Pelosinus sp. IPA-1: one gene and its partner. The protein of the gene in region 1 interacts with the protein of each later gene in a pairwise test. Links are inferred from orthologs where the notes say so. Each region holds a gene or a part of one and is shown on either strand. Other genes may lie near its edges. The genes, in order: QSJ81_RS22690 and ribD.

What was found.
Region 2: the proteins of QSJ81_RS22690 (region 1) and ribD interact in binary tests that used the Escherichia coli proteins (3 or more experiments, as listed by UniProt). The link is inferred for Pelosinus sp. IPA-1 from one-to-one orthologs.

Annotation. Positions count from the first base shown.
Region 1 is NZ_BSVC01000011.1:86,789-102,324, reverse strand. The notes cover bases 2,927-5,740. They hold QSJ81_RS22690 (acetyl-CoA carboxylase biotin carboxylase subunit), read left to right. Parts: upstream 2,927-3,549; coding sequence 3,550-4,932; downstream 4,933-5,740. Other genes in these bases: uvrA (excinuclease ABC subunit UvrA), read right to left, coding at 5,074-5,740; uvrC (excinuclease ABC subunit UvrC), read right to left, coding at 2,927-3,290. Also shown: QSJ81_RS22705 (TPM domain-containing protein), read right to left, coding at 1-400; QSJ81_RS22700 (LemA family protein), read right to left, coding at 852-1,406; more of uvrC, read right to left, coding at 1,491-2,926; more of uvrA, read right to left, coding at 5,741-7,908; excinuclease ABC subunit UvrB, read right to left, coding at 8,056-10,116; QSJ81_RS22675 (serine protease family protein), read right to left, coding at 10,273-11,520; QSJ81_RS22670 (S41 family peptidase), read right to left, coding at 11,738-12,880; QSJ81_RS22665 (murein hydrolase activator EnvC family protein), read right to left, coding at 13,150-14,277; permease-like cell division protein FtsX, read right to left, coding at 14,299-15,186; cell division ATP-binding protein FtsE, read right to left, coding at 15,176-15,536. UniProt on the Escherichia coli protein: This protein is a component of the acetyl coenzyme A carboxylase complex; first, biotin carboxylase catalyzes the carboxylation of the carrier protein and then the transcarboxylase transfers the carboxyl group to form malonyl-CoA.
Region 2 is NZ_BSVC01000004.1:456,749-472,341, reverse strand. Bases 11,312-14,182 are described here. They hold ribD (bifunctional diaminohydroxyphosphoribosylaminopyrimidine deaminase/5-amino-6-(5-phosphoribosylamino)uracil reductase RibD), read left to right. Parts: upstream 11,312-12,117; coding sequence 12,118-13,248; downstream 13,249-14,182. Other genes in these bases: QSJ81_RS12060 (bifunctional 3,4-dihydroxy-2-butanone-4-phosphate synthase/GTP cyclohydrolase II), read left to right, coding at 13,905-14,182; ribE (riboflavin synthase), read left to right, coding at 13,217-13,876; rpe (ribulose-phosphate 3-epimerase), read left to right, coding at 11,312-11,835. In the rest of the region: fmt (methionyl-tRNA formyltransferase), read left to right, coding at 1-453; QSJ81_RS12125 (DUF116 domain-containing protein), read left to right, coding at 467-1,228; 16S rRNA (cytosine(967)-C(5))-methyltransferase RsmB, read left to right, coding at 1,255-2,586; dual-specificity RNA methyltransferase RlmN, read left to right, coding at 2,597-3,652; QSJ81_RS12110 (FHA domain-containing protein), read left to right, coding at 3,773-4,537; QSJ81_RS12105 (FHA domain-containing protein), read left to right, coding at 4,539-5,009; QSJ81_RS12100 (Stp1/IreP family PP2C-type Ser/Thr phosphatase), read left to right, coding at 5,016-5,735; QSJ81_RS12095 (FtsW/RodA/SpoVE family cell cycle protein), read left to right, coding at 5,738-7,003; QSJ81_RS12090 (peptidoglycan D,D-transpeptidase FtsI family protein), read left to right, coding at 6,990-8,405; pknB (Stk1 family PASTA domain-containing Ser/Thr kinase), read left to right, coding at 8,422-10,296; rsgA (ribosome small subunit-dependent GTPase A), read left to right, coding at 10,309-11,184; more of rpe, read left to right, coding at 11,188-11,311; more of QSJ81_RS12060, read left to right, coding at 14,183-15,113; ribH (6,7-dimethyl-8-ribityllumazine synthase), read left to right, coding at 15,118-15,582. UniProt on the Escherichia coli protein: Converts 2,5-diamino-6-(ribosylamino)-4(3h)-pyrimidinone 5'-phosphate into 5-amino-6-(ribosylamino)-2,4(1h,3h)-pyrimidinedione 5'-phosphate.

The DNA of each region.
Region 1 (15,536 bases):
CTTGAATACGCCCTGTCTTCGCATCAGGCAGTGCGCCTTCTAGACCATAACCTACCTCAATACGAGATCGTTTGTCATCCACGACGACTAAGATAAGTACTCCATTATTTAATGTTTTGTCACCAATCCCCCATTTCCGAAGAAGCTCTAAGGAATAATCCTCCAGAGCAGCACCATCTAGGTTTTTTGTCGTGACTACAACAATCTGGGCTTTTGTTTTAGCCGCTAGTTGACTCCCTAAGTTATTGATACGAGCTTTCGTATCAGCACTTACTACACCAGCATAATCCTGAATATAAATACTAGATGTTGGTACTGGTGGTATTTGCGGCTGGGCCCAGGCCACTGCAGCCATCAACAGATATGCCACACATATAATCCAGGCTAGCCTCTTTTTCATAGTCTTCCCTCTCTTATACGAGTAATACTAAACGATCTTCTTAAATAACGTTTAAACGCGAAGAGGCAAAGCCGCTATCGCGGACACAAAGAACACAAAGGAGAATATTATTAACCGCAGAGGCGCAGAGAACACTGAGGGGCTTTAAGAATCCCTAATTACAATTTTTTCTCTGTGGTACTCTATGTCCTCTGTGTTTATTTCTCCCTAAAACTTAACTTGTGGCACTTGTTGAGCACCTTCCGCCTCTTTGAAATATTCCTTTGGGCCAAAGCCTAACTGATCTTCTTAAATAACGTTTAAACACGAAGACGCAAAGCCGCTATCGCGGATACGAAGTACACAAAGGGGAAAATTAGCCGCAGAGGCGCAGAGGACACTGAGGCGATTTATTAAACTATTTATAATCTTTCCCTCTGTGTTTCTCTGTGTCCTCTATGTTCAATTCTCCCTAAAACTTAACTTGTGGTACTTGCTGAGCTCCTTCAGCCGCTTTGAAATATTCTTTGGGACCAAAACCTAACATACCTGCATAAATACTAGAAGGGAAGGTCCGAATTTTAGTATTATACATCTGAACTGAATCGTTATAGTCTTTACGGGCCACTGCTATACGATTCTCTGTTCCAGCCAGTTCATCTGAAAGTTGCCTAAAGTTCTGATCTGCCTTTAAGTTAGGATAGTTTTCTGCAATAACCAGTAATCTAGATAAAGCGCCACCCAATTCATTGTTAGCTTCTGCTTTGGCGGCAGGTCCTTGCCCTCCTGCCAGCTTGGCTCTTGCATCAGCAACTGCTTGAATCGCAGCTTGTTCATGTTTTGCATAACCAGATACGGTGGCTGTTAAATTTGGTATTAAATCAGCACGACGCTGCAATTGATTTTCTACCTGACTCCATTTACCATTCACTGCTTCATTCATACCTACAAGACTGTTATAACCTGAAAATGCTCCTACCACTAGTACTGCAACTAGGGCAAGTACAATCCATATTGTTTTATTCATATTACTTAATCCTCCTTAGAATCGATACTACTTATTATTTTATCCAATTTTAGCGAAAATAGAAAGCAATTATTTTTCCAGTTATCACCGTTGCTGCCTAAAAAAATCATATACGGCTTGCGCCGCGGGGAAAGTCATTGATGGTGCGGCAGCCAATTCTTCTACCGTAGCCCCTTTTATTTTTGGCAGGCTGCCAAAATGATCCCAGAGAGCTTTACGACGTTTGGCGCCAATTCCTGGTACATGATCAAGAACTGACACCATATTCCGCTTGGAGCGCAACGTACGATGATAGGTTACAGCAAATCGATGGGCCTCATCCCGTATGCGCTGCATCAGATAGAGCGCCTGTGAGTGACGAGGTAAAATCAAAGGATCACTCTGACCTTCACAAAAAATATATTCAAATTCTTTTGCTAAACCAATTACAGGAACATCTAGCAAACCAGATCCGCGAATTATGGTAAGAGCCGCACTCAACTGTCCCTTGCCACCATCAATAATGATTAAATCAGGTATTGGTTGATTGGTTGCGCCATAACGCCTACTAACTACCTCCTGCATAGATTTAAAATCATCTGGTTTACCTTCTACTGTGCGTAGCTTATAACGACGATAAGCTTCTTTCTTTGGCATGCCATTTTCAAAAACCACCATAGAGGCAACGGTTTCAGACCCTTGAATATGAGAAATATCAAAGCATTCCATACGTATCGGAGGTGCCTGTAGTCCTAAATATCGTCCAAGATCCGCCATAGCTCCTTCTGTTTGTTCTGAATGGGCTTTGATTTTTCCTTCTTGTTCACTAAGGACAATCGCAGCATTTCCATCAGCCATAGTGACAATATCTTTTTTCGTGCCTCTTTTTGGGATTTCTACAGTTACACGACTGCCTTTTAATTGGCTTAACCAATCCGATAGCAACGCCTGCTCGGGAACATCCATAGGCAGCAATAATTCCTTGGGGATAAAGGTAGACTGGCTGTAATATTGCTTAATAAAAGCAGCTAATACTACATCATCCTCTTCCTGATCACTACCTGCCAGTAAGAAATGATCCCGCCCCACCATTTTGCCACTGCGTATAAAATAAACTTGCACACAAGTTCCTAACGCAGAACGAGCCAGACCAATAGCATCTTGATCCCCTGCGCCGGTAACAATGTTTTGTTTTTCTCTGACTTTTTCTACAGCTGCTAATTGATCCCTGAGTTTTGCAGCTTGTTCAAATTGCAGTTCTTCTGCTGCTAATTCCATCCGTTTTTTTAGACTCTGTACTACAGCATCACTACGACCTTCGAGCAGTAAGCAAACTTCTTTGATCATGCCGTTATAAGTTTCCCTATCTACAAACCCAGCGCAAGGCGCAAGACATCGTTTTATATGATATTCCAAACAAGGGCGTCTGGCATCTAAATTACGACAACTACGCAGAGGAAATAATTTTCTCATTAGTTTAATACTTTCATGGACAGCCCCTGCACTAGTAAAAGGACCAAAATAACGAGCACCATCTTTTTGTACCCTGCGGGTAGCATACAAACGAGGAAAATCTTCATTTGTCGTTACCTTAATATAAGGATAGGTTTTGTCATCTCGCAAACTAATATTGTATTTTGGCCGATGTTTTTTTATTAAATTACATTCAAGAATTAAGGCTTCAATTTCCGAAGCTGTAACAATATATTCTAAATCGGCAATCCGTGAAACCATGGCCTGCACTTTTGGAGAGTGATTGCGACTAGATTGAAAATAGGAACGAACACGATTTTTTAGTACTACCGCTTTGCCAACATAAATAATGTGATCTTGGGCATCCTTCATTAAATAAACACCTGGTTTATCTGGCAAGTGGTTTACTTTTTCTAATAATTCATCATTCATTTTTTACAAAACTCCTTTTGAGAAAAAAATCACATTGCCAAAAACATAAAACTATGAGATAATTGTAACATACTTTTAGCACCTGCTCACAATAAAAATCTAAACTGACCCAATTCCAATATATACCTGAACTTTAATGAGACGTTCAATGTATACATGCATGAAACTCATTGTAGACTTAATTTTTATATACTATAATTAATTTCATTGGTGTTAAGAGCACATTAAACTTTGCTATTTAAATGGGAGGTCAATGCTGATGTTCAAGAGACTACTTATCGCCAATCGTGGTGAAATTGCAGTTAGAATTATTCGAGCCTGCCAGGAACTAGATATTGAAACAGTCGCCGTATATTCAGATGTTGATGCCGATGCTCTCCATGTACAATTGGCTGACCACGCATACAATATCGGGCCTGCAGATGCAATGAAAAGCTATCTAAACATGGATGCGATTATTATGGCTGCCAAAGCATCAAAGGCAGAAGCCATTCACCCGGGATACGGATTTTTATCGGAAAATGCTGATTTTGCTGAAAAGGTTACCAATGCTGGTTTGGTGTTTGTTGGCCCTAGTGCTGAAATCATCCGCCAAGTAGGAAACAAAGATGCAGCCCGAGAAGCCATGAAGGCTGCTGGTCTGCCAATGACAATAGGCAGTGAACCGATTACTAGCAATGAACATGCTTATAAACTTGCCACAGAAATAGGCTATCCTGTTATTTTGAAACCTGTGTCAGGTGGTGGCGGTAAATCTATGTTTGTCGCCAATAACCAGGATGAGTTAGTTAGTGCTTTAAATAAAGTAGATGTGACATATAGCTCTTTTTATTTGGAAACCTATATCTCCGAAGCACGACATATTGAAGTGCAAATTATGGCGGATACCTATGGAAACATTCTTCATGTTGGTGAGCGGGAATGTTCCCTGCAGCGTCGCAACCAAAAAGTTCTTGAAGAATCTCCTTCTAGTGCTTTAACCCCAGAAATGCGTACAAAAGTCGGAGCCATGGCGATTCGTGCCGCAAAAAGCATTTTTTACACCAATTTAGGTACTGTTGAATTTTTATTGGATGTAAAAACAGGTAAGTTCTACTTTATGGAAATTAACCCTCGGATTCAAGTAGAACATGCCGTTACGGAAATGGTCACCGGTATTGATTTGGTACGTCGACAAATTCGTATAGCTGCTGGTGAACCTCTTAACAAAAAGCAAGAAGATATCATTTTTAGCGGTCACGCTATCGAATGCCGAATTAATGCAGAAGATCCCGATATGTGTTTTGCCCCTTCTCCTGGTTATATTGATTTTTACCACGAAGCAGGCGGTCCAAGAGTTCGTGTCGATAGTGGCGTATGTGCTAGCATGACGGTACAACCTCATTATGACTCTATGATTGCCAAAGTCATTGCCCATGGTCGCACTAGAGGGGATGCCATTAAAATTATGCGCAGAGCCTTAGCTGAATTCCGTATTTCTGGCATAAAAACAAATATTAGCTTTCAGCAAGAAGTCTTGAATAACCCTCATTTCTGTAGTGGTAATATCGACACTCAATTTATTTATAAACGCATGACTCCTCGTAAAGAAGAAGAATGCGAAATAGAAAACGAAAATAGAAAATTTTATTCCCAAGAGTAGGCGCTAGCGCCTACTCTTTTTTATTCTTATGGGATAAACTGAGGACGATTTAACCGCAGAGAGCACAGAGGACACAGAACGAAGCAATGAGGGTTTACTATTATCCTCTCTGTGACCTCTGCGCCTCTGCGGTTAATTCTGTTATTCTCGTATTCCTCTTTCTAATATAGGAGCCAAATATTGTCCGGTATAGGACTCCGCAGTTTTTGCGATTTCTTCAGGAGTACCTTTAGCAATAATCGTACCGCCTCGACTGCCACCTTCTGGTCCTAGATCTATTACATAATCCGCAGTTTTTATTACATCAAGATTATGTTCAATTACTACAACGGTATCCCCGCCATCTGCTAAACGCTGAAGCACCGTAAGCAAACGATGAATATCGGCTGTATGAAGACCAGTGGTCGGCTCATCTAAAATATATAACGTCTTACCTGTACTGCGCCTTGCTAGTTCCGTACCCAATTTTATTCGCTGGGCCTCTCCTCCAGATAAGGTGGTGGCAGGCTGCCCCAGCTTAATATAGCCAAGACCAACATCCTGTAAAATTTGTAACTTCCGTTGAATCTTGGGGATGTTTTGAAAGAACTCTACCCCCTCATCAACTACCATATCCAGCACTTGAGAGATACTTTTTCCTTTATATCGTACTTCTAACGTTTCTCTGTTATAACGATCGCCTTTACATACTTCACAAGGAACATAAACATCAGGCAAAAAGTGCATTTCAATTTTGATAATACCATCGCCACGACAAGCTTCACACCGTCCGCCCTTAACATTAAAACTAAAACGCCCAGGCTTATAGCCTCGCATTTTTGCTTCTTGGGTTTGACTAAAAACTTCCCGAATGACATCAAATAATCCTGTATAGGTAGCTGGATTGGAACGAGGCGTACGACCAATTGGTGACTGATCAATATCAATTATTTTGTCAATATTCTCTACGCCACGAATGTCATCATGGGCTCCCGGACGCTGTTTCGAACCAGGATATACCCTCGATGCCAAACCTTTGTATAAAATTTCGTTGACTAAAGTACTCTTACCAGAGCCTGACACTCCTGTCACAGCAGTAAATACGCCTAAAGGAAACTTCACTGTAACTTTCTTTAGATTATTTTCTTTGGCACCTACGACCTCTAGCCACTTGCCGTTGGGTTTACGCCTTACTTTTGGTATGGGAATGTATTTACTTCCATTTAAATATTGTCCAGTAATGGATTCTGAGCAAGCCTTAATCTCGTCGACTGTGCCTTGGACTACTACTTGTCCACCATGGGCACCCGCTGCTGGGCCAATATCAATAATATGATCTGCTGCGTACATCGTGTCTTCATCATGTTCAACGACCAATAAACTGTTACCCACATCTCGCAAATGCCGCAAGGTGGCCAATAGACGATTGTTATCTCGTTGATGCAGCCCAATGCTAGGTTCGTCCAGGATATACAATACCCCAACTAAACCAGAACCAATTTGGGTAGCTAAACGAATTCGCTGTGCTTCACCACCAGATAAGGTGCCTGCTGCCCGATCTAATGTCAAATAATCTAACCCAACATTTAGTAAAAAGCCAAGTCGAGCATTAATTTCTTTGAGAATTTGCTGGGCAATGGTCTTTTCCCTTTCTGTCAGCTCTAAATTACGGAAAAACTCCTGACTTTCCCCAATCGTTGCTGTAGTCACTTCATAAATATTCTTACCACCGACCTTAACGGATAAGGCTTCCGGTTTTAATCTAGCTCCCTTACACTTAGGACAAGGTTTCGTACTCATATATTCTTCAATGTCTTCCCGAGACCAATCGGAAACAGTTTCTCGATATCTACGGTTCAATAAAGGAATTACACCTTCAAAAACAGCGTAATAAGTTTTGCTTTCTCCATACATGTTGTCATATTCAAAATGGAACTTTTCCAGTCCTGAACCTGTCATAATAATTTCTTGTACCTCAGGAGATAAACTTTCCCAAGTATTCGTTAAAGAATAATTATATTTTTCCAAAACAGCTTCCAATTGACACATGAAATAGGAGTTGGTATTTTTACTTAATGGCGCGATGGCCCCATCAAGGAGAGCTTTACTAGGATCTGGAATGATAAGAGATGGATCAACCTCCATATTGTTCCCCAGACCAGTACAATCAGGACAAGCACCAAATGGACTATTAAAAGAAAAGATCCTTGGGGCAATTTCTGGCAGACTAATCCCACATTCGATACAAGCAAAATTTTGGCTAAAGATTTTTTCTTGGTCACCAACGATATCAACATTGACGACACCTTCCCCCAAGGTAAGAGCTGTCTCTAAGGAATCGGCTAAACGCTGGGTAATTCCTTCTCGCACAACGATTCGATCCACTACCACCTCAATGGTGTGCTTTTTGTTTTTTTCTAATTTAATTTCTTCTGCAATATCGCGAATTTCCCCATCGATTCGCACCCTAACATAGCCATTTTTGCGGATATCCTCAAGCACTTTCTGGTGCTCCCCTTTTTTGCCACGTATTACACCGGCAATTAACATGAGGCGAGTTCCCTCCGGTAAGGCAACCAATTGATCCACCATTTGCTGAATTGTCTGTTGGCTAATGGGTTTACCACATTTAGGACAATGAGGCCGTCCTGCCCTTGCAAATAAGAGACGTAAATAATCATAGATTTCCGTTACTGTTCCCACCGTAGAACGAGGATTACGACTGGTCGTTTTTTGGTCAATTGAAATAGCCGGTGATAAACCTTCAATATAATCCACATCCGGCTTGTCCATTTGTCCCAAAAACTGACGAGCATAGGCAGACAGTGACTCTACATACCGTCTTTGCCCCTCAGCATATATCGTATCAAAAGCTAAGGAAGACTTGCCAGACCCACTTAGGCCAGTAATAACCACTAACTCATTACGTGGGATTTCTATATCAATATTTTTCAAATTGTGCTGTCTCGCACCTTTAATAACAATTTTTTCTTTCACTAGAATGTTCCTTTCTGTCACAAAATATTTAATTGAACCACAAAGACACAAAGGACACAAAGATTTTCACTGGGGATTACCACAATACACCCCCTTACAAGATCCTTTGTGTGCCGCAAAGCGGCATTGTGTCTTTGTGGTTCATAATTACTTTTTCTTTTTACTCCTAGGTGGCGACTCTTTTGGTGCTTTGCCAACTCGCCCTTTTAGTTCAACAATCATATCTCGAAGTTCGGCAGCCCGTTCAAACTGGAGTTGCTTAGAGGCAAGGCGCATTTCTTTTTCTAGATTACCAATTAAGTCTAACATTTCCCCTTGGCTCATGTTTCCTAGACGGTCTGTTTTATATATTTCGGGTGTTTCTGCTACCTTAGTTGTTTCAATCAATTCCTTGACTTTCTTTCGGATAGTCATCGGGGTAATGCCGTGTTCCTCGTTATAAGCCTCTTGAATTGCACGGCGACGATTGGTTTCTTCCATTGCTCGTGCCATAGATTTAGTAATCACGTCGGCATACATAATAACTCGTCCATTCACATTACGTGCAGCTCTACCAATGGTCTGAATTAGAGAAGTATCGGAACGCAAAAAGCCTTCTTTATCTGCATCTAATATCGCCACCAAAGTGACTTCCGGCAAATCTAAACCTTCCCGTAAGAGGTTGATGCCAATCAATACATCAAAAACACCAGCCCGCAAATCACGAATAATTTCTCCCCGCTCAATGGTAACAATATCAGAATGTAAATACCGTACACGGATTCCCATCTCTTTTAAAAACTCTGTGAGATTTTCTGCCATCTTTTTAGTTAAGGTAGTTACTAAAACCCTTTCATTGGCAGCAGCTCGTATTTTGATTTCACCTAGCAAATCATCCATCTGACCTTTGATAGGACGTACTTCTACTTCAGGATCGATAAGACCCGTTGGCCGAATGACTTGCTGGGCAACTTGACTAGCCTCCCCTAATTCATAAGCGCTTGGTGTCGCCGATACATAGACAATTTGGTTAATGCGCTCTGTAAACTCTAAAAAGGTAAGAGGCCGATTATCGAAAGCAGAAGGCAAGCGGAAACCATTCTCCACCAGAGAGGCTTTGCGGGCTTTATCTCCTGCATACATAGCCCGAAGCTGGGGAAGCATGACATGAGACTCGTCCACAACAATCATAAAATCCTCAGGAAAATAATCAATGAGTGTATAAGGAGAATCTCCTGGATTACGCCCTGTTAGATGGCGAGAATAATTTTCGATCCCTGAACAATATCCCATTTCTTGCATCATTTCCAAATCATATTTCGTCCGCTGCTCTAGGCGTTGAGCTTCTACCAACTTACCATTCGCCTTAAAAAATGCCAATTGTACTTCTAGTTCTGCCTCAATATCTCTTACTGCCCTGAGCATATTTTCCCTGGAGGTAACATAGTGAGAGGCAGGATAGATGGCAATGTGCTTGCGTTCTGCCATAATTTCGCCTGTTAAGGTATCAATCTCTAAAATCCGTTCAATTTCATCACCAAATAATTCCACTCGGATCGCTCTTTCCCCATAGGCTGCAGGAAAGATTTCTACCACATCGCCCCGTACCCTAAATTTGCCGCGAATAAAATTAATATCATTTCGTTCATATTGAATAGCAACTAATTTACGTAAAATTTCATCGCGGTCTTTTGTTTGTCCTTGCCGTAAAGATAGAACTAGACCATGATATTCATCTGGCGAACCTAAACCATAGATGCAAGATACACTGGCAACTATAATCACATCACGTCGCTCGAATAGGGAACTGGTAGCAGAGTGACGCAATTTATCAATCTCATCATTAATCGAAGCATCTTTCTCAATATAGGTGTCTGTATGAGCAATATATGCTTCTGGTTGGTAATAATCATAATAGCTGACAAAATACTCCACTGCATTGTTAGGAAAAAACTCCTTGAATTCACTGGCTAATTGAGCAGCCAGTGTTTTATTATGAGCAATGACTAAGGTTGGTTTTTGAACCTGTTCAATTAATTTAGCAATAGTGAAGGTCTTTCCTGTGCCTGTTGCCCCAAGAAGCACCTGGGCCTTTTGCCCTTCTAAAATACCCGTTTCCAGGGTACGGATGGCAGAAGGCTGATCTCCTGTCGGCACGAAAGGAGCTTCTACTTTAAAAGGTATGCCTCCCTCATGATAGGTCGTATTCAACTTAGGAACAGTAGCCATAATATCACCAGTCTTTACAAAATATTAATCCACATTATATATATTTTATCTTATCACAGTACATACGTTCGGTCAAAGTGAAATTTAATGACAGTCATAATTCTATTATATAATAATTCTCTTATAATATATATTGTTTTTAAATTACTATATTTACTATTTATTCCTCCACTTTTTTTTCACTTTCTCCCACAACCAAAACTTATCTTCCGTTAACTCTACATAATATAATTCGTTGCCTTCTGGTACTAAAATCACACCTAACATTCGCTGACCTTTGGAGAATTTCACCTTCGTCTCCATTTTTTGACCATCTCTTACCATTTGTATCATAAATTCGTTGGGGACAAGGGAAATAGCCTCTGCCAATTGATCCCTTCTGTTGATCGGCATACCATGTAAGGTTAACAAAATATCACCGGATTTTACCCCTGCCTTTGGTGCTGGAGTATCAATTACCGTATCTAATACCATAAGCCCCTCAGTTGGCGGTACATAACGAGGAATGCCTTCCAATTCTCGTCGACTGTCTAGTTGAATTAGCATTTCATGGCCTAAGAAAGAGACCATCGCCGCCACACCTTGCAGCCATTTATAATGAATGGATAATAAGGCTAATGCCAAGAGTATAGTACTATAAATAGCTAGATGAAAAGCTGATTTCCGGCGACGCCTTTTAGGTGAACTAGCTACCGCAATATCGGTATAGCCTAAAGCAGCGACTACAGGAATCATTGCGTACATCCATATATGTCCTTCGGGCAGACTCATACTGATTGGCAACAAAGGCCACCAGTCAGGCATAGGCAATACTCCTGCCGGAACCTTACTTTCAGGCAATGCAACCGCCGACATCAAAAGCAAAGGCAGTGGCCAAAAATTTTGTAAATTAAAAGCCCCTACTAATTGTCCATTTCTTCGCTTTAAAATAACAGGCATACTGCCATAATATCCACTGATGGCAATTAGTATACTTTCGGTGATATGAAGAACCGCCACTAGCACTAATACCTGAGATACATCTACCGCTGGCCAGCCAATTAATACTTTTGACAAAGCCACTAAACCTCCCGCATAGGCAAAACATAAGAATCGCATATTAATTGCCATTAGTAATATAGCCACCGGCCAAATGTAGGCAAGACCTAATTGATCTACATTAATCCCGACTACCGTTAATAGAAAACTCCCCAACATACCCCCAATACTCCCTAGCAACACAGCTAAGGTCACCTGCTGAGTGAGTGAAAAATTACATATTCCAAACATACGTTTTTGACTTTTTTGCAATTGCCAATATTGATAAGTAACTAGGGCAATAATCACCCAAAAAATAGGTTGAAAAAAAGCTGCTACTACACCACCAATTGCCAGCCGAATCAATTCCTGCCATGGAAACATCATCTCACCTCAAATTTAATAGTATTTGTGGGTAAAACATGGAACCGTTTAACCACAGAGGCGCAGAGAGCACTGAGGGGGCTAATATCTTAAATCTAATCTTTTCTCTGTGTCCTCTGTGCCTCTGCGGTTCAATCCCTTCGTTCCTAACTACATTCAAAAAACTATAAATCTACCATTAGAAAAAAGCGGCTAAGCAAAAGCCCGCCGCTACCTTTCTTTATTTACCCAACTTTTCTTTTACGAATTGTGTGGCTTTGTCTAGTTGTATATCCTTCGTTGCATCTTTTTCCATTTCTACTTTAATATCTGGCTCAATACCAATTCCATTGATGGAACGATCGTTAGGTGTTAGGTATTTTGCAATCGTTAATTTTATCGCACTGCCATCTAATCTAAGTACGGTTTGCACAGAACCCTTGCCATAGGTTTTAGTACCGATCAAGGTACCAGAAGCAGTATCTTGGATGGCTCCTGAAACGATCTCAGAAGCACTCGCACTTCCGCCGTTTACTAGCACTGCCACAGGATATTTTACCGCTTCCAAGTTAGAAGAGTGAGTTTCTCTATGCCCATCTCGGGTAACTACAGAAACAACCGGTCCCTTGGGTACAAATTTACTAGCAACTTTCACACTTTCTTCTAATAATCCTCCAGGATTATCCCGAAGATCTAGAATAATGCCCTGCATACCTTCGGCTTCTAATTCTTGATATTTTTGATTAAAGTCACTTCCTGTGTTTTCATTAAACATAGAAATACGAATGTAACCAATTTTATTAGGCAGCATTTTGCCTGAGACGGTTTTAATTTGAATGTTGGATCGTTGTAAAACAACATCCTTCAGCGGCTCACTTTCATGACGAATTGTGAGTGTGACTTGTGAGCCTTCTGGACCACGGATTTTACCCACGGCTTCATCCAATGCCATATCCTTTGTATCGTTTCCATCAATCTTAATGATTTGATCCCCGCTTTTGATTCCTGCCTTATCACTCGGTGTACCTTCAATCGGCGAAACGACTGTCAAAGTTTTGTCCTTTACCCCAAGAACCATGCCGACCCCACCAAAGGAACCTTCCGTTTCCACCATGAATTCCTTATACATCTTGGGATCCATATAAACGGAATGAGGATCACCCAAAGAGCTAACCATACCTTTCACAGCACCCGCCACCAAGGTATCCGTGTCTACAGGTTCCACATAGCGAGCCTTGACAATCTGCAAGGCCCGAAAGAACTTTAACGTGCTGACGATATCTGCAGAGTTTCCCCTTAGCAGATATAAGAATCCAGCTGTTGTTACAGTGAAGGTAAATACAACCAATAAGATGGCTGCTACAATAATTTTACGACGACTCAATACATACACCCCAATTCGAGAGTTGAATCAACGTTCACCTCTTCGCTAATATACCCTATAAAAACATACATATTAACTATATGCAGAACACGCATTAAATATTCCATAAGGGCACCCACTTTGGGTACCCTTATGGCAAATTATCAACCTTTTATCCGATGACTAAGCTGCTCTAAGACTCTCATGCGGAAGTTAATAGCAGCTAAGTCCCTGGATAAGTGCGACTAAGATCCAGATGGAGTTAAAACTCCATCTAAATCAAGTCTTCTTTATGGCAAATAGTCCATTGGATTCGTTGGTGATCCGTTCTGCCGCACTTCAAAATGCAAATGAGGTCCTGTAGAGTAGCCTGTCGAACCTACTCGGGAAATAACTTCCCCCTTACGTACTCTTTGCCCTTCACTTACTAGCAGCTCCGAATTGTGCCCATATAAAGTAGAAATGCCATTACCATGCTCGATAATTACGGCTTTACCATAGCCACCCATCCAATCTGCATACATAACGACACCACTATCTGCCGCTCTAACCGAATCTCCATAATCAGCACCAATATCAATACCACTATGGTAACGAGATGTCCCAAAAATGGGATGGGTGCGCCAGCCATAGGGTGACGTAATTTCAGTAACATCTGTCGGCCACATCATAGAGCCTGTACCACTGCTAGGCCCTTGCTTCTTATTTTGGTTTCGGCGAATCATATCTTCAATCTTACGTGAAGTTTCTAGGAGTTCCTGGTAGGACTGCTCTGCAGTATCCCGCTCACTGACTGCCGAAGCCAAAACAGCTTCCCGCTCTTTCTTACTAGACTCAATAATCTTTTTCTTTTCTATTGCTACTTGCTTCAATGTTAAAATTGAGGCACGATCACTTTCTAATTCTGACCTCTTCTGTAATACTAGCTCTCGTTCAGCCTTTACTTTGACAATTAACTCAATGTCTTTGTTCATAATTCGTTTCAAAATTTCCATACGAGTTGTAAAATCGCCAAAATCATTTGCACCAAATAGCACATCCAAATAATTTAACTGGCCATTTTGATAAATATCTCGAATACGCTTATTTAAAATCACACCACGTTCCGACAAGCTTTTTTCCGCTTTAGCCAAAACAGCAGAATTTACCTCAATTTTTTCCTCTGTCTCGCTTAACTTCTTTTGGACAGAAAGATAATCACCTTGTGCATTATCTAGTTCCATTTGAACCTTATGCAACTGATCGGAAACACTCTCTACCTTCCGTTTAGCCTGGGCTGATTTCTCCTGTTGCTCCTGCATTTGCTGCTGCACCTGCTGTTGCTGCTCTGCCAATTCATTGGCTAAGGCAGGACCAACAGCTATAATCATCATAACAAGTGCTAAACCTAAGGCCAAATACCGTTTGCTACTAAACATCAAACCCCTCCTGCTTACCCACTATACTTTCATAAATCGACGTAGTGATATGGTGCTGCCAAGAGCCCCTATCACCGTGCCTGTTACCAATAGCACTACACTTATGTTTGTAATAAATGGGTATTGGGGGATTAGCGGTAAAAATGCCAGGGATTCATACACTTGATGTATCAAAACTCCATAGGTTTCATTTAAACACAATACGGCAACCAACGCTCCACCAAACCCTAACATCATACCTTCCAATAAGAAAGGCCAACGAATAAACCAATTTGTGGCACCAACATATTTCATAATACCAATCTCTTTACGCCGAGCAAATACGGTAATACGGATGGTATTGGAAATAATAAATAGCGCAGCTAAAGCTAAAAATAGAATGATAACCAAACCAAAGATTCGCACCATCTTCGTTAACGCAAATAGCTGTTCAACTACTTCTTGACCAAATTTTGCATTTTCTACCCCTTTTAATTGGGTAATGGCTTGAGCCACTGGTTTCACACGATCAGTCCTGTCCACCTTGACCTCAAAGGCGTTTGGCAGTGGGTTTGCCTCGCCAAGGGCATTCAGTAAACTCTGCTGTTCTCCTAAACGCTGTTTGAAGCGTTTCATGGCTTCTTCTTTATCGATAAAGTTCACTTGCACAACACCAGGCAGCTTTGTAATACGAGTTCCCACTTCACGCATCTCGTGCTCACTTAAACCATCCTGCAGATATACAGAAATCTGTACCTGTGACTCTAAGGTAGAAGCCATATTATTCAGATTTAAAACCATTACTAAAAACATACCTAAAATGAGCAGAGACAAGGCCACAGTACTAACCGACGCAAAGCTCATTAAGCCATTTCGCCTAAGAGAAGAGACTGCTTCTCTGATAAAATACTCCATTGTTCTAATCTTCATAACCGTATACCCCTTTCACCTGATCCCGAGCAATACGGCTTTTTTCAATTGCAATAACTCGTTTTTTCATAGCATCAACCACAGTCTTATCATGGGTAGCCATAACAATGGTTGTCCCATCTTTATTAATTCGTTCAAAGATTTTCATAATTTCCCAAGATGTTTCTGGATCTAAGTTTCCTGTTGGCTCATCGGCAATCACTACTACAGGATTATTAACAATGGCTCTTGCAATTGCAATACGCTGCTGCTCACCACCAGACAGTTCACCAGGGAAGTTCTTGGCTTTGTGCCGCAAACCAACTAAGTCTAATACATGAGATACACGTTTTTGAATCTCTCGACGAGAA
Region 2 (15,593 bases), on another replicon or contig:
ACCGGAGACATTCATGATAAGTTGAAGTGTGTTGGTGCTAACGTTCTTAGTGAAACAATAAAATTAATTGCGGGTAATAAAGCACCGCGTATGGCACAAAATCATGCATCTGCTACCTATGCTTCTATGTTAAATAGAGAATTAGAACGTATTAAGTGGCAAGAGTCAGCGTTAGATATACATAACTTAGTCAGAGGACTTAATCCTTGGCCCGGTGCTTATTGTTGTTACCGAGGTAAAAACCTAAAGACCTGGCGAACTAGGGTTTATCCGTCTGACGAGATAGTAACTCATCCTGGTAGAATAACAAAGATTACTGCAGATGGTTTTGTAGTAGAAGCAGGGCAGGGAATGCTAGAAGTTTTAGAAATTCAGCCTGACAGTAAAAGGCGTATGAGTGCAAGTGACTTTACTTGTGGTTATGGGCTGCGTGTTGGCGATATATTAGAATAGAAGGTGAATGGTAGTGATTGAGGTGATAGCTCGTCCCAAGAAACGATTGTTTTTGGCACTCATATTGGCTAGTCTGTTTTTAGCCACTCTTTCTACCTATGGATTGTGGATGGTTAGTTTCCCTGGTCTCGCTAATATTAGTACTTTTCTGCCAGTTGTTCTTGGAGTTTTGTTAGGAATGGTTTTATTGGCTATTGGGATTGGGGTTGGCGGCATTATTTTAGCCATCTTAGGTTTTTCTACATTATCTTTGTTTCAAGGGCCAGCTTGGTCTGCAATTAACTTGCTGTTTCCTCTGGCCATCCAAATTGGTAAAATTTTTGATGTAGAAAAAGAAAGAGTAGAACGTTCCTTTATTGAGGTGAGTAATTATTTAATTCATCAGAAACACATTAAAGTTTCACCTGATAAATTATTAATTCTTACACCTCATTGTATTCAGCAAGAATTATGCCAATATAAAGTGACTCATGATATTGCCAATTGTCGTAAATGTGGAGCTTGTCAGGTTGGAGATTTGCTGACCATCTCAGAAAAATATGGGGTACATGTAACAATTTCTACTGGAGGGACATTAGCCCGAAAAGTTATAAAAACCCTTCGTCCCCATGCAGTGCTCGCCATTGCTTGTGAACGAGATTTGACAAGTGGTATTCAGGATGTTTTTCCACTTCCGGTTATTGGTGTGTTAAATGAAAGACCGAATGGACCTTGTTGTAACACACGAATTGATGTTAAACGGGTAGAGGAAGCGGTAAAAGATTTCATTTCTTAATATATAAAGGTGTAAAAGGTGAATATATGGATGCTAGAGAGATTGCGCTAAAGGTTATAAATGATGTAACAAATAATAAAGCTTATGCAAATATAGCTTTGGTAAGGGAGATCAATCGTCATAAAATATCCGATCAAGATCGTCGTTTCGTTACAGAATTAGTATATGGTACGATTAAAGCTGGTAAGACATTAGATTGGATTATAGGTCATTTTGTCACCAGGTCATTAGATAAAGTAGCCCCAATTATTTTGAATATTTTACGTATGGGTATGTATCAAATCTTCTTTTTGTCTAAAGTGCCAGTATCGGCAGCCTGTAATCAGGCAGTAGAACTGACTAAGAAGTATGGACATGCTGGTACTGTTAAATTTGTTAATGCTGTCCTACGTAATGCGGGTCGCGGAACTGATAAGGTGGTATATCCAGATCGGGAGAAGGATATTCTTCGCTTTTTATCTTTAAAGTACTTTCATCCACAATGGATGGTAGCTCGTTGGTTAAAGCGCCTAGGTCCTAAAGCTACTGAAGAATTATGCCAAATTAATAACGTAACACCACTTCTTTCCTTACGCACAAATACTCTAAAAGTTACCCGTGAAGAACTTCTAGATATTTTAGCAAAAGAAGGAGTAAGTGCTGAACCTTCTCGTTGGACCCCAGAAGGTATTGTATGTCATAGTTATCCAGCATTGAACACTTTGAAATCCTTAAACGAAGGGTTATTCCAAATACAAGATGAGAGTTCTATGTTAGTTGCTCATGTCCTCTCTCCCGAACCAGGCGAGTTTATTATTGATGCTTGCGGTGCACCTGGAGGTAAAAGCACCCATATAGCCGCTTTGATGGAAAATAAGGGGCGTGTTTTATCAACTGATATCTATGATCATAAATTAGCACTAACTAACGAGAATGCAAAACGATTAGGTATTAGCATTATTGAAACACAGGCAATTGATGCGACAACCTTAAGCGATAAATACTTAAGGCAAGCGGATCGAGTACTGGTGGATGCACCTTGCTCTGGTCTTGGTGTATTAAGGCGTAAAGCGGATTCACGTTGGCGAAAAACGGAATCTATGTTTAAAGATTTACCTGTCTTACAAAAGGCGATCTTAAAGAGCGCTGCTGCATGCGTAAAAATAGGTGGCACTTTAGTATATAGTACGTGTACAATAGAACCTGAAGAAAACCAAAATATTATTGATAGTTTCTTGTTAGATAATCAGGATTTCACACTTCAGCATGCAGGCCAACTCTTTCCCTCAGAAGAGCATAAGGGTGAAATGGTTCAGTTATGGCCACATATTGATCAGGTAGATGGTTTTTTTATTTCTCGCTTACTACGGGTGAAATAGGTGAATAATAATGAAAATTGATATTTTCGGTATGTTTGTAGATGAAATTGCTCAAGTCATTCACCCTTATGGCTTACCAAAGTATCGGGCCTTGCAAATTGCAAAATGGATGTACCAGTGCGGGGTTTATGATTTTGATAATATGACGAATTTGTCTAAAGATCATAGAGCTCTACTGATGGATAACTTTGTAATTCATACGGTGGCAACACAAGCTGTGCAGCAGTCGTCTGATGGTAAGACAAGTAAATACTTAGTAAGTTTTCATGATGGTTCTGCAGTAGAAACTGTATTAATGCGTCAGCCTTATGGAAATAGTGTATGTGTTTCAACTCAGGTTGGATGTGCCATGGGCTGCGTGTTCTGTGCTTCTACATTAAATGGGGTTACCAGAAATTTATCAGGCGGCGAAATCTTAGCGCAAGTGTTGTATATTAACAGATTGTTGCAGCAAGAACAGGCTGCTGTCAATAATATTGTAATTATGGGCTCTGGAGAACCGTTGGCTAATTATGACAATGTACTTAAATTTATCCGATTGTGTCACGAAGAATATAGTATTCACCTTAGTTATCGCAGTATTACATTATCCACTTCAGGCTTAGTGCCGGAAATGAATCAGTTAGCTAGAGAGGGATTGCCAATAACCTTATCTATTTCTTTGCATGCACCTACTAACGAAATTCGTTCCCAACTAATGCCGATTAATAATCGTTATTCATTACCTGAAGTTATGGATGCAGGCGATTACTACGCTGAGCAAACAGGTAGACGGGTGACTTACGAATATGTATTAATTTCTGATGTTAACGATAAAATCGAGCATGCGGGGCAGTTAGCGGCGCTGATGAAAGGGCGATTGGCTAATGTCAATCTAATACCCGTTAATCCTGTTATGGAACGAGGGTTATTAAGGCCTGATAATAAAAGAATTCAGCAGTTTGAAAAAATCCTTCTCGACAAAAAAATTAATGTTACAGTACGTCGCGAAATGGGTACGGATATACGGGCTGCTTGTGGACAGCTTAGAAATAACGTAGTAAATAATAGCCCAAAAGCAAGGTGATAATGCCTTGCTTTTTCGATTTATTATTTCGATAAGATTTTGAAGATAAAAGTACCTCATTTTGACTATGGTGGTAATATAAAGTATAATAAAATAGATTAAATTGGTGAGGTAATAGTTATGAAGTTTGTTCGAGGCTTGGAGAATATGTTTGAGAAGTATATTGAAGGATTCTTTAATAGTAAATTTTCTAGTGGTTTACAGCCAATAGAAATTGGAAAGCAATTGGTTAGGAGTATGGAGGACGAGAAAACAGTCGGTATTTCAAAAACGTATGTTCCTAATTTATATATGGTTTATTTAAACGATATTGATTATAATCGAATATCTTCTTATAGCCAGTCTATTTCCCAAGAATTGTCTACGCACTTAATGGAGCAGGCGAAACAAAGGAAATATACGATTATAGGTATGCCTATAATTGAGTTTTACCAAGATGAGTCTGTTATTAAGGGGAGTTTTCGTGTAGTAAGTTGCTTTAGCGAGCCCTTGCCTGATGAAAAAAGGGTAGTAAGTGAGAATATAGAACAACAAGAAATATCCGATACTCGTGTATTTGATAAAGTGGAATGTAATATATTAGAACAAGCTTGTTTACATGGGAAATTACGTGTTTTGGAAGGACCTGATGCAGGTGTAAAGATTGAAATGACAACCAACAGGGTGAATATTGGACGTAGGGCTAGTAATGAACTGCCACTTACCGATTTAAATACATCAAGGTTACAGGCCTATGTGATATTTGAAGATGGTAATCATGTGATATATGATGCGAAAAGCCTAAATGGAACTTATGTAAATGATCATCGAATTAGTTGCAAAGAATTAACCCATGGTGATCATATAAAAATAGGTAATACTGTTATTTTATATGAGGTGAATTGAATTGCCGAGCAAGGTATTCATTTTAAATAGCATTGGCGTTATACTACAATATAGTTTATTAGGATTCCTATATTATTTTTTATATAAAGTCATAAAATTAATTTATACTGATTTAAATTTATCCGAGCATGAAAAAGTATCAGTAAAGAATGATCAGAATAAGTTTGATGGCTCTAATGAGGCAAAATTATTGGTAGTTGATAGTGGGCATGTTAATCTAGGGCAAACTAGTTTTTTTTTAGAAGGAACGGTATATCTTGGGCGTAACGAGAATAATGGAATCGTAATTGAGGATTCGTTTATATCATATGAACATGCTAGTATCCATAAAAATCAACAGGGGTATTGGCTGACTGACTTACATAGCACTAATAAAACATATCTTAATGGTCAGCCTATTGTAGAGGCAACCTTGTTGAAAAATGGTGATCTAATTAAAGTTGGATCTGTTACATTTAGTTTTAAGGGGTGAGGGGTATTGCTCGCACATGTAATTTCTGATATTGGTTTGGTTAGAGAGACAAATGAAGATAGTTATTTCTGTAGCCCACCACATTTGTTCATTGTGGCTGATGGTATGGGAGGGCATGTGGCTGGAGAAATTGCAAGCAAACTTGCAGTAAAAACAGTCAATGGTTATATTCAAGAGCATGTAGGGAAGGATAATCTTGAATTGTTACTCAAACAAGCAATAATTCAAGCTAACACCTCCATTTATCAGATGGCTCTATCTAAAGAAGATTTTAGTGGTATGGGGACAACGGTAACGGTCGTATATATTGATGGGAAAAAGCTTCATTGGGGCCATGTCGGTGATAGCCGTATCTATTTATTGCGTAATGGAGAGTTTCGCCAAATAACCAATGACCATTCATTGGTTTGGGAATTAGTGCAAAGCGGTAGTATAACGAGAGAAGACGCGCAGAATCATCCAAAGCGCAATATATTGACTCGTGCGGTTGGTACGAGTTGTTTAATTAGCGTTGATACAGGCACCCTTTCCTTAGAAGCAGGTGATGTTGTATTAATGTGTACGGATGGACTAACTAATATGGTTAGTGAAGAAGAAATCCACAAATTAATTCAAAGAAAAGACTGCGATCCTCGCTCTATTGTAGAACAGTTGGTGATGCAAGCTAAAAATGCGGGTGGATTCGATAATATTACGACTATCTTAATTAAAGAAGAGGATGCATAACTATGACTAACATAGGACAACTTGAGCGCAATTTGCTTGTGGTTGCTGGTATCATTATGTTACATGGTGTAGCAGCTGTTAGCTTGGCTCACGGGGTCATTAATTATATTGCATTAGGAGCTATATGTTCTATCTTTGCTGGGTTTATGCTAGTAAATACTCTCTTGCGTAGAATGGGACATGCTGGTGATCCTCTATTACTCCCGTTAACAGCCCTACTGGTGAGTATTGGATTGACTACTATTTTTAGACTTAGACCAGATCTTTTTTTAGTACAAGTGATTTGGATTGGTGTGGGGTTGAGTGTTTTTTTAGTATCTGTATTTCTTTCTAGGCGACTAGAACAAGTGGCTTATTTTAAATATATTTGTGGATTTATTGGTGTCAGCTTGTTATTAACAGCAATTGTCTTTGGAGTTGATATTGGCGGACATAAAAGCTGGGTAATTATAGGACCAATTCGCTTTCAACCTTCTGAATTTGCAAAGATATTTATTGTATTATTTTTAGCAGCTTATTTAAGTGAAAGAAGAGAATTACTTACTCATGCTACTAGGCATTATGGACCTTTGGTGCTGCCACACCCAAGATTTGTTGCGCCTCTTATTGCAGTATGGGGCATTACAATGCTTATGTTTATATTGCAACGTGACATGGGGGCAGCCCTATTGTATTTTGGTATTGCTATACTCATGGCCTATATGGTTAGTGGGCGATTGAGCTATGTGATCATTGGCTTAGTTTTATTTTTAATTGGCTCAGTCATTTGTTATAAATTATATTCTCATATACAAATTCGTGTTGATATTTGGCTAAATCCGTGGGCTGACCCTAACGGAGGAGCATATCAAATTGTTCAGTCTTTATTTGCTTTGGGCTCTGGGGGGATTATGGGGACTGGTCTTACTTATGGATTTCCTGGTATGATCCCTGAAGTTCATACAGATTTTATCTTTGCTGCTATCGGGGAAGAGATGGGCTTAATGGGGGCAGGTGCGGTTATTATAATATATATTATTTTAATCTATCGTGCCTTTCGTGCATCGTTATTGTCAATTATGCCTTTTAGTATGATGGTAGCTGGCGGATTGGCAGTTTCTATGGCACTCCAGATATTCTTGATTATTGGCGGAGTTATTAAATTTTTTCCTTTAACAGGCATTACTTTACCGTTTATTAGTTATGGGGGGAGTTCTATTGTATCAAATTTCATATTGCTAGGTATGCTGTTTTCCATATCGGAAGTGAGATGTTATGATGCGAAATGACATGAATCATATAGCTGATAATATTCGTAAGGTGGCTTTAGGACTAGTTGGTTTATTGTTGAGTTTACTAATCTATCTGTCTTATATACAAGTTGTAGAGAGTGAATTTTTGGCAACACACCCCTTAAATCGCCGCACGGCTGAAATTGCTCGTATGATTCCATATGGTATGATAGTGGATAGACATGGTGATAAGTTGGCCTATAGTCAAAGAGAGGGAGATGTATTTAAGCGTAAGTATCCCTATGAAGCTATGACAGCACAAGTGGTAGGTTACGATAGTAGCACATATGGTAAGAGTGGTATTGAGGGGACTTTCAATTCCTATTTAACTGGGAATAATAACGCAATGGCTCATTTAGGGGCAATCAGCCATTTATTTGCCAATAAGGCAGGTAATAATGTAGTATTAACCTTGGATGTGAAACTGCAAGAAATTGCTTACAAAGCTCTAGGAAATCATCGAGGAGCCGTAATTGCGATAAATCCTCGTACAGGAGCAATCTTAGCTATGGTGAGTAAGCCTAGTTTTGATCCTAATCAAATTGATCAGGAGTGGAAAAGTATTTCTACGAATGAGAATAGTCCTTTATTAAATCGGGTGACTCAGGGATTGTATCCTCCTGGTTCTACGATTAAGGTTATGATTGCTGAGGCAGCATTAAAAGAGAAGGTAATAGACCTAAATAGAACCATAGATTGTGAAGGTATTTTAAAGATACCACCAGATTATACTTTGCAAGAAAGTCATTTAGAGTCCTATGGTAAGATTAACTTAACTGAAGCATTAGCCGTCTCGTCTAACGTATTTTTTGGCACCATATCTTTAGAATTAGGACGCAGCAAAATGGCGAATGCCTTTGAGCGATTTGGTTTTAAACAACCTGTCAGTCAAGAATTGCAAGAAACTGCTTCTCATTTGCCGAATTTTTCTTCGTTGGGCAACGGAGATTTAGCACAAACGGGCATTGGCCAGGGCAGTTTATTAGTTACACCTTTGCGGATGGCTATGCTAGCAAGTAGTTTCGCTAATAAGGGGGTAATTATGAAGCCATATCTTGTAGATAAGATAACGGATCCTGATGGTACTGTAATTAAATCATATTCTCAGGAAGAATGGCTTACTGTGACTAGCCCTCAACTAGCTGAGGATATTAATAAAATGATGATCAAAGTTGTTGAAAGTGGTACAGGTAAATCAGCTTCTTTACCAGGTATAATAGTAGCTGGTAAAACTGGTACCGCAGAAAACGCTCAGGGGGATTCTCATGCTTGGTTCATTGGTTTCGCACCAGCAAATAATCCGCAAATTGCAATTGCGGTAATTGTTGAAAATGCTGGTTATGGGGGAAGCATTGCAGCGCCAATTGCCCGTCAAGTGTTTAGGGCAGCATTACAATAAGGGGGTGATGGTTCACATGATTAATCGAACTCTTGATAAGAGATATACTGTTTTAGAGCATATTGGTGGCGGTGGAATGGCTGATGTCTATAGGGCACACGATAAACTATTGGATCGCTCTGTAGCAGTTAAAGTTTTACGTTCACAATTTGCAAATGACGAAGAATTTGTGACCCGTTTTAGGCGTGAAGCGCAAGCAGCGGCTCGTTTATCTCATCACAATATTGTAAATATCTATGATGTCGGAAAAGATGAAGATGTACACTATATTGTTATGGAATATATATCAGGTGAAACTCTTAAAGAACGTATTTTACGAGAACCACTGCCTATAGAAATGGCAGTTCGGATTGCCGCAGATATCGCTGAAGCATTAGAACACGCGCATCAGAATAATTTAGTACATTGTGATATAAAACCTCATAACATACTTATGACTCGCGCTGGACGTATAAAAGTGACTGACTTTGGTATTGCAAGAGCAGTAAGCTCAGCTACGATGCATCATACTTCAACAATAATAGGATCAGTACATTACTTTTCTCCTGAACAGGCAAAAGGAACAGTGGTTGGGGCAAAGTCAGATATTTATTCATTAGGTGTTGTTCTTTATGAAATGCTGACGGGAACAGTGCCCTTTAATGGCGAAACGCCAATCAGCATTGCTTTGAAACATTTACAAGAAGAACCGCGTCCTATACGGGAACTAAAACCAGAAGTACCACCTTTGTTGGAGGCTATTGTTCTTAAGGCAATGGCAAAAGATGTAGCGAACCGATTTGACATTAGCGAGATGATTGCTGACTTAAAATCAGTACAAAACTATTTTAGGGATGACCATACGCGCCGTCTGTCAAGAGGCGATTTCCCTACTCAGATACTACCACGCATAGAGGAACCGATTTCTAACAAGGCAAATATGGTTGGAGCCGAACCAGAAAATAATAGTTTAACGAAAAGTAATAAATCCAAGAAGCGAGTATGGGGCTTAATATTGCTATTATTATTTGGCTTTATGATAGGTGCTTTTTTTGCTTTTGGTAAGTTTTGGAGCAATAATGATGTTACCGTTGCAAATGTTGTTGGCAAACAAGTAGAAGTTGCCCGCAGTATTTTAACAGGGCAAAACTTGCGTGTCACAGTATCAGAATCATTTAGTGATAAAGTACCAGCTGGAAACGTCATTTCTCAATATCCAGAGGCAAATACAGTAGTAAAAGAGCAGCGTATGGTTAATCTTGTTATTAGCAAGGGTGGCGAGATTACTATAGTGCCTGATCTTAGAGGACTCAGCCGAAGGGATGCAGAACTGCAAATTAAAAATGCTGGTTTAGTAGTAGGAAGAATTGATGAACAGTTTAACGCTGACGTTCCAGCGGATACAATTATTAATCAGCAGCCACGCCCGCCGGTTCAAGTCAATAAGAATTCTACGGTTGATCTTGTTATAAGTAAAGGTGCTGGTCCACGTAAATTTGCCTTACCTGATTTTCGTGGTACGCCGATAAATACGGTAAACACCCAAATTGAGAGTCTAAAACTAAAAGTGGGTAAAGTAACTGAAGAAGTTAGCGATAAGTATCCAATTGGGACTATTATTGGACAAAATCCTGGTCCATCAGCGGAAATTACAGAAGGTGCTTCGGTAGATTTCACAGTTGCAAAAGGCGGCGGTAGTGCAACTAAAAAAGCCGTTGTGCAAATAACAGTACCTGAAGGGGCCACTCGCCAAGCAGTTCAAGTTGTTTTAACTGATACAAATGGTCGACGTGTTGTTTATGAAAATGTCCATAAGCCTGGTGATAAGGTTGAAAAAACCGTGGATGGTGTAGGCCAAGTTAGAGTACAAGTGTATATTAATGGTGTATTGTTGCAAGAGCAAACAATATAGGAGGCATAGCAAGTGCAGCATGGGGTGATACTAAAAACATATAATAGTTTTTATTATGTGAAAACAAATGACAAGGTGATTATGTGCACTTTGCGAGGACGCTTTAAAAAAGAACGTTTTTCACTTTTAGTAGGCGATGAAGTTGAATATGATATTACTGAAAATGATAAAGGGATAATTGAAAAGATATTACCTCGCCGTAGCATGTTGAAAAGACCAATGATTGCAAATATAGATCAAGTTATTGTTACCTTTGCTGCAGTAAATCCAAATATTAATGCAGTTTTAGTAGATCGATTTCTAGTTTTGGCAGAAATGTCGGACTTAGATATAATCATCTGTATTAATAAAACTGATTTGGCTGATATGCAAGAATTAGAACCTCTTCTTGCATTGTATCGGAGTATTGGTTATAAGGTTATCACATTATCTGCTAAATTGGGACTTGGTATTAGGGAATTGCAAAATGCTCTTTCTGATAAAATTAGCGTATTTGCTGGTCCCTCGGGGGCTGGCAAATCCACGATTTTAAATACAATTGAAGCGGGGCTTACTCTAGTAACAGGTGAAGTTAGTGAAAAAATTGGTCGTGGTAAGCACACGACTCGCTTTGCAGAGCTGTTACCCTTAACTACCGGTGGCTTTGTTGTCGACACGCCCGGTTTTAGTTTTACCGAGTTTGATGATGTGAAAAAAAATGATCTTATGTATTATTTTCCCGAAATAGCAGCGATTGTACAGGAATGCAAGTTTAATACTTGTCTGCATGTGAAAGAACCCCAATGTGCTATAAAACAGGCAGTATTAGAGGGGCGTATTAATGAACAGCGGTATAATTCATATATTGAAATACTATCGGAAATTCAAGAAAAGAAGAAAGGATTTTAAATTATGATTAAAATAGCACCATCAATTCTTTCGGCTGACTTTTCTAAATTAGCTGAAGAAATAGAACGAGTGGAAGTAGCAGGTGCGGATATGCTTCATATTGACATAATGGATGGACATTTTGTACCTAATATTACATTTGGTCCTCCTGTTGTTGCGGCAATTCGCAAAGTATCTAAATTATTTTTCGATGTTCATCTTATGGTAAGCAATCCGCAAGATTTTGTTGAAGCGTTTGCAAAAGCAGGTGCTGATCTCTTAACAGTTCATGTTGAAACAGCCCCTCATTTACATCGAGTATTGCAAACCATCAAAGAGCATGGGCTAAAAGCTGGGGTATCTCTTAACCCCTCTACGCCACTTTCGGTAATTGAAGAAGTGCTTAGTGAAGTAGATATGGTGTTATTAATGACCGTAAATCCTGGATTTGGTGGCCAAAAATTTATACCAAGCATGCTTGATAAAATTACTAGGTTAAAATCTATGATTTCCGAAAGGAATTTAGCTGTGGAGATCCAAGTGGACGGCGGAATTAATGCTGTAACTGCCCGTCAGGTAATAGCTGCTGGTGCTACAATTTTGGTTGCAGGATCTGCTGTATACCAATCAGAAGATATTAAAAAAGCAATTTCTGAAATTAAAGGCACTTGATTATTTTCATGAATACTGGTAACATATACATAATTGAATAAGGAGCCTTTGGGGCAAGGTGAAAAAGAGAAATCTTTTAACTCCTTACCGGCGGTGATTAGCCCGCGAGCCGTATGGCTGATCCGGTGGAATTCCGGAGCCGACAGTATAGTCTGGATGGAAAAAGGTTATTATTAAGTCTTTGATAAGGCTTAATAGCTGTTGCATTTTTCTAATGTTCTATTAGGCTGTTAAAAAGTATTAAACTTTTTTAACAGCCTAATTTTTTTGGAGGGGTCAATTATGGATGAAGAGTATATGAGGCAGGCGCTATTTTTGGCTCAATACGCTACTGGCCGGACAAGTCCAAATCCTATGGTTGGGGCTGTAATTGTGCGGGAAGGACGAGTTGTGGGACAGGGATGGCATAAGCAAGCAGGCACACCCCATGCCGAAATTAATGCATTGCAGCAAGCTGGAGAATTGGCGGAGGGGGCAACTATATATGTTACGCTAGAACCTTGTTCTCACCACGGTAGAACAGGACCATGTGCTGATGCATTAATCTTGGCGGGTATTACGAGAGTAATTGTCGCGATGGCAGATCCAAATCCTTTAGTAGCTGGACAAGGTATTAATAAGTTGCGAAAAGCTGGCATTGAAGTCGTAGAAGGTGTGTTGTCAAGGGAAGCTGCAAAATTAAATGAGGTTTTCATAAAGTGGATTTCCACTAAATTGCCTTTTGTCCATTTGAAAAGTGCAATGTCTTTAGATGGAAAAATTGCTTCTTACACAGGACAATCCCAGTGGATTACAGGGCCTGCTGCGCGAAATCGCGTACATACTTTACGAGATACTTGTGATGCAATTCTGGTGGGGATTGGTACTGTATTAGCCGATAATCCTAGTTTGACAACTCGACTATCGTACCAGGGGAAGAATCCGAATCGAGTGATTGTTGACAGCATGGCACGAACACCTCTGACGGCTAATGTAGTAACAGATGGTTTAGCCAAAACTATCATTGCCGTTACTGATAAGGCGCCAGAGGAAAGAGTCAATGCTTTGCGTGCTTGTGGCGTAGAAGTTTTGGTAGTTGAGAGCAAACAAGATGGTGTTAATTTGCCTTTATTATTTAAAGAATTAGGGAAAAGACAAATTACTAGTTTATTAATTGAAGGTGGAGCTAGTATTAATGCTTCCGTGTTAGAGGACAATCTAGTTGATAAGGTACATTGGTTTATTGCCCCCAAGATTATTGGTGGTAATAGTGCTCCAGGACCAATAGCTGGTCAAGGAATAGCTGATGTTAATAAGGCAATTTTGCTTGAAGATATAGAAACAGAATCTGTTGGGGAAGATATATTAATTAGCGCCTATATGCGCAACCGGGAGGGACGAGATGTTTACCGGACTTGTGGAAGAATTAGGTAAAGTGAAGGCGATTGTCCGTGGTGTTAAATCTGTACGTTTAACAATTCAGGCTAGTAAGGTCATTAGTGACGTTAAATTAGGTGATAGTATTGCTGTAAATGGAACATGTCTTACTGTAGTTGAGTATAATAATACTTGCTTTACTGCTGATGTGATGCCAGAAACAGTTGATAGTACTGCGTTAGCGAGTTTAAAAAACGGAGCAATTGTGAATCTTGAGAGGACTCTTAGCATTGGTGACCGTTTTGGTGGTCATATAGTTAGCGGGCATATTGATGGCATTGGGATGATTCGTGCTAAAGATGTTAATGATAATGCTGTTATCGTAAAAATTGAAGCAGGCCCTGAAGTGATGCGTTATATCGTAAAAAAAGGCTCTATTGCCATTGATGGTATAAGCCTTACAATTGTTGAGTGTGGACAAGATTGGTTTACAGTTTCTCTGATTCCTCATAGTGCATCTGTCACTACATTAGGATTTAAAAAAACTGGAGACACTGTAAATCTAGAAGCAGATGTAATAGGAAAATATGTAGAGAAATTGCTTGGATTGCATTCTTCTGATAAGCAGTCTAAAGCAAGTACTCTTAGTATGAATTTTTTACAGCAAAATGGGTTCACATCGTAAAAATAAGTCGAAATACTTGGAGGTAAAAATGAAATTTAATACTATTTTAGAAGCAATTGAAGATGTAAAAAATGGCAAGATAATTGTGGTAGTAGATGATGAAGATAGGGAAAATGAAGGCGATTTATTAATGGCTGCTGATAAAGTTACCCCTGAAGCCATTAATTTTATGGCGACTTATGGACGTGGACTTATTTGTATGCCAGTTATTGGCTCTAGATTAGACGAGCTTGGCATTGGTGCTATGGTCTGTGAGAATACAGACAATCATTGCACTGCTTTTACCGTGTCTGTTGATGCACATACTGTAACAACAGGAATTTCAGCCCACGAGAGAGCAGAAACGATTAGAACATTGTTGGATCCGAATGCATTACCCGAACATTTTAGAAGGCCTGGTCATATTTTTCCCTTACGCTATGTGGAAGGTGGAGTTTTAAGACGGGCAGGTCATACGGAAGCAGCAGTTGATTTGCCAAAAATGGCAGGGTGTTATCCAGCAGGGGTAATTTGCGAAATTATGAATGAAGATGGCACAATGGCTAGAGTTCCAGATTTGATGGAGTTTGTTACTAAGCATAATTTAAAAATTATTACTATTGCCGAGTTGATAAAATATCGTAAAGCAAATGAAACATTTATTATACGTGGTGCAGAAACAAAAATGCCAACTAAATATGGCAATTTCCGCTTAATTTCCTACGAAAGTAAATTAGATAATCAATGCCACATTGCTTTGGTAAAAGGTGATGTAGCTGGCAAAAAGGATGTAATGGTACGCATACATTCTGAATGCTTAACAGGCGATGCCTTGGGATCATTACGTTGTGATTGTGGGGAACAATTGGAAAGTGCTTTAAAACGCATCAGCCAAGAAGAAGCAGGAGTATTAGTGTATATGCGGCAGGAAGGCCGTGGCATCGGTCTTGCCAATAAAATTCGTGCCTATGCATTGCAAGATCAGGGGAAAGATACTGTAGAGGCAAACGAGATTTTAGGTTTTGCACCAGATTTAAGAGATTATGGTATTGGTGCTCAGATACTTGTAGATCTAGGTCTATCAAGCATTCGCTTATTAACGAATAACCCTAGAAAAAGGGCTGGATTAGAGGGATATGGCCTGACTATTACTGAAAGAATGCCAGTAGAAATGAAAGCTAATAAATTTAACCAGCGTTATTTATCCGTTAAAAAGTCTAAACTAGGACATATGCTAAAACAATATGGGGAGGAATAAAAAAATGATAAGAGTTATAGAAGGACAATTAGTAGCAGAAGGACTGAAAATTGGTGTCGTAGTTGCAAGGTTTAATGAATTTATCAATTCAAAATTGCTAGATGGTGCATTGGATGGCCTTAAAAGACACGGTGTGAAGGAGGAAGATATAGAAGTACTTTGGGTTCCAGGGGCCTTTGAAATACCCCTAGTAGCTCAAAAAATGGCCGTCAGTAAAAAGTATGATGCCGTAATTTGCTTAGGTACAGTCATTCGAGGTAGCACTTCTCACTATGATTATGTTTGCTCGGAAGTATCCAAAGGAGTTGCTCACGTCGGCATGGCTACAGGAGTTCCTACTATCTTTGGTGTACTTACTACGGAAAGTATTGAACAGGCTATCGAACGCGCTGGTACAAAAGCTGGAAATAAAGGTTTTGAATCTGCAGTAACAGCAATTGAAATGGCTAACTTATTAAAACAAATCTGAAATAGTAAAAT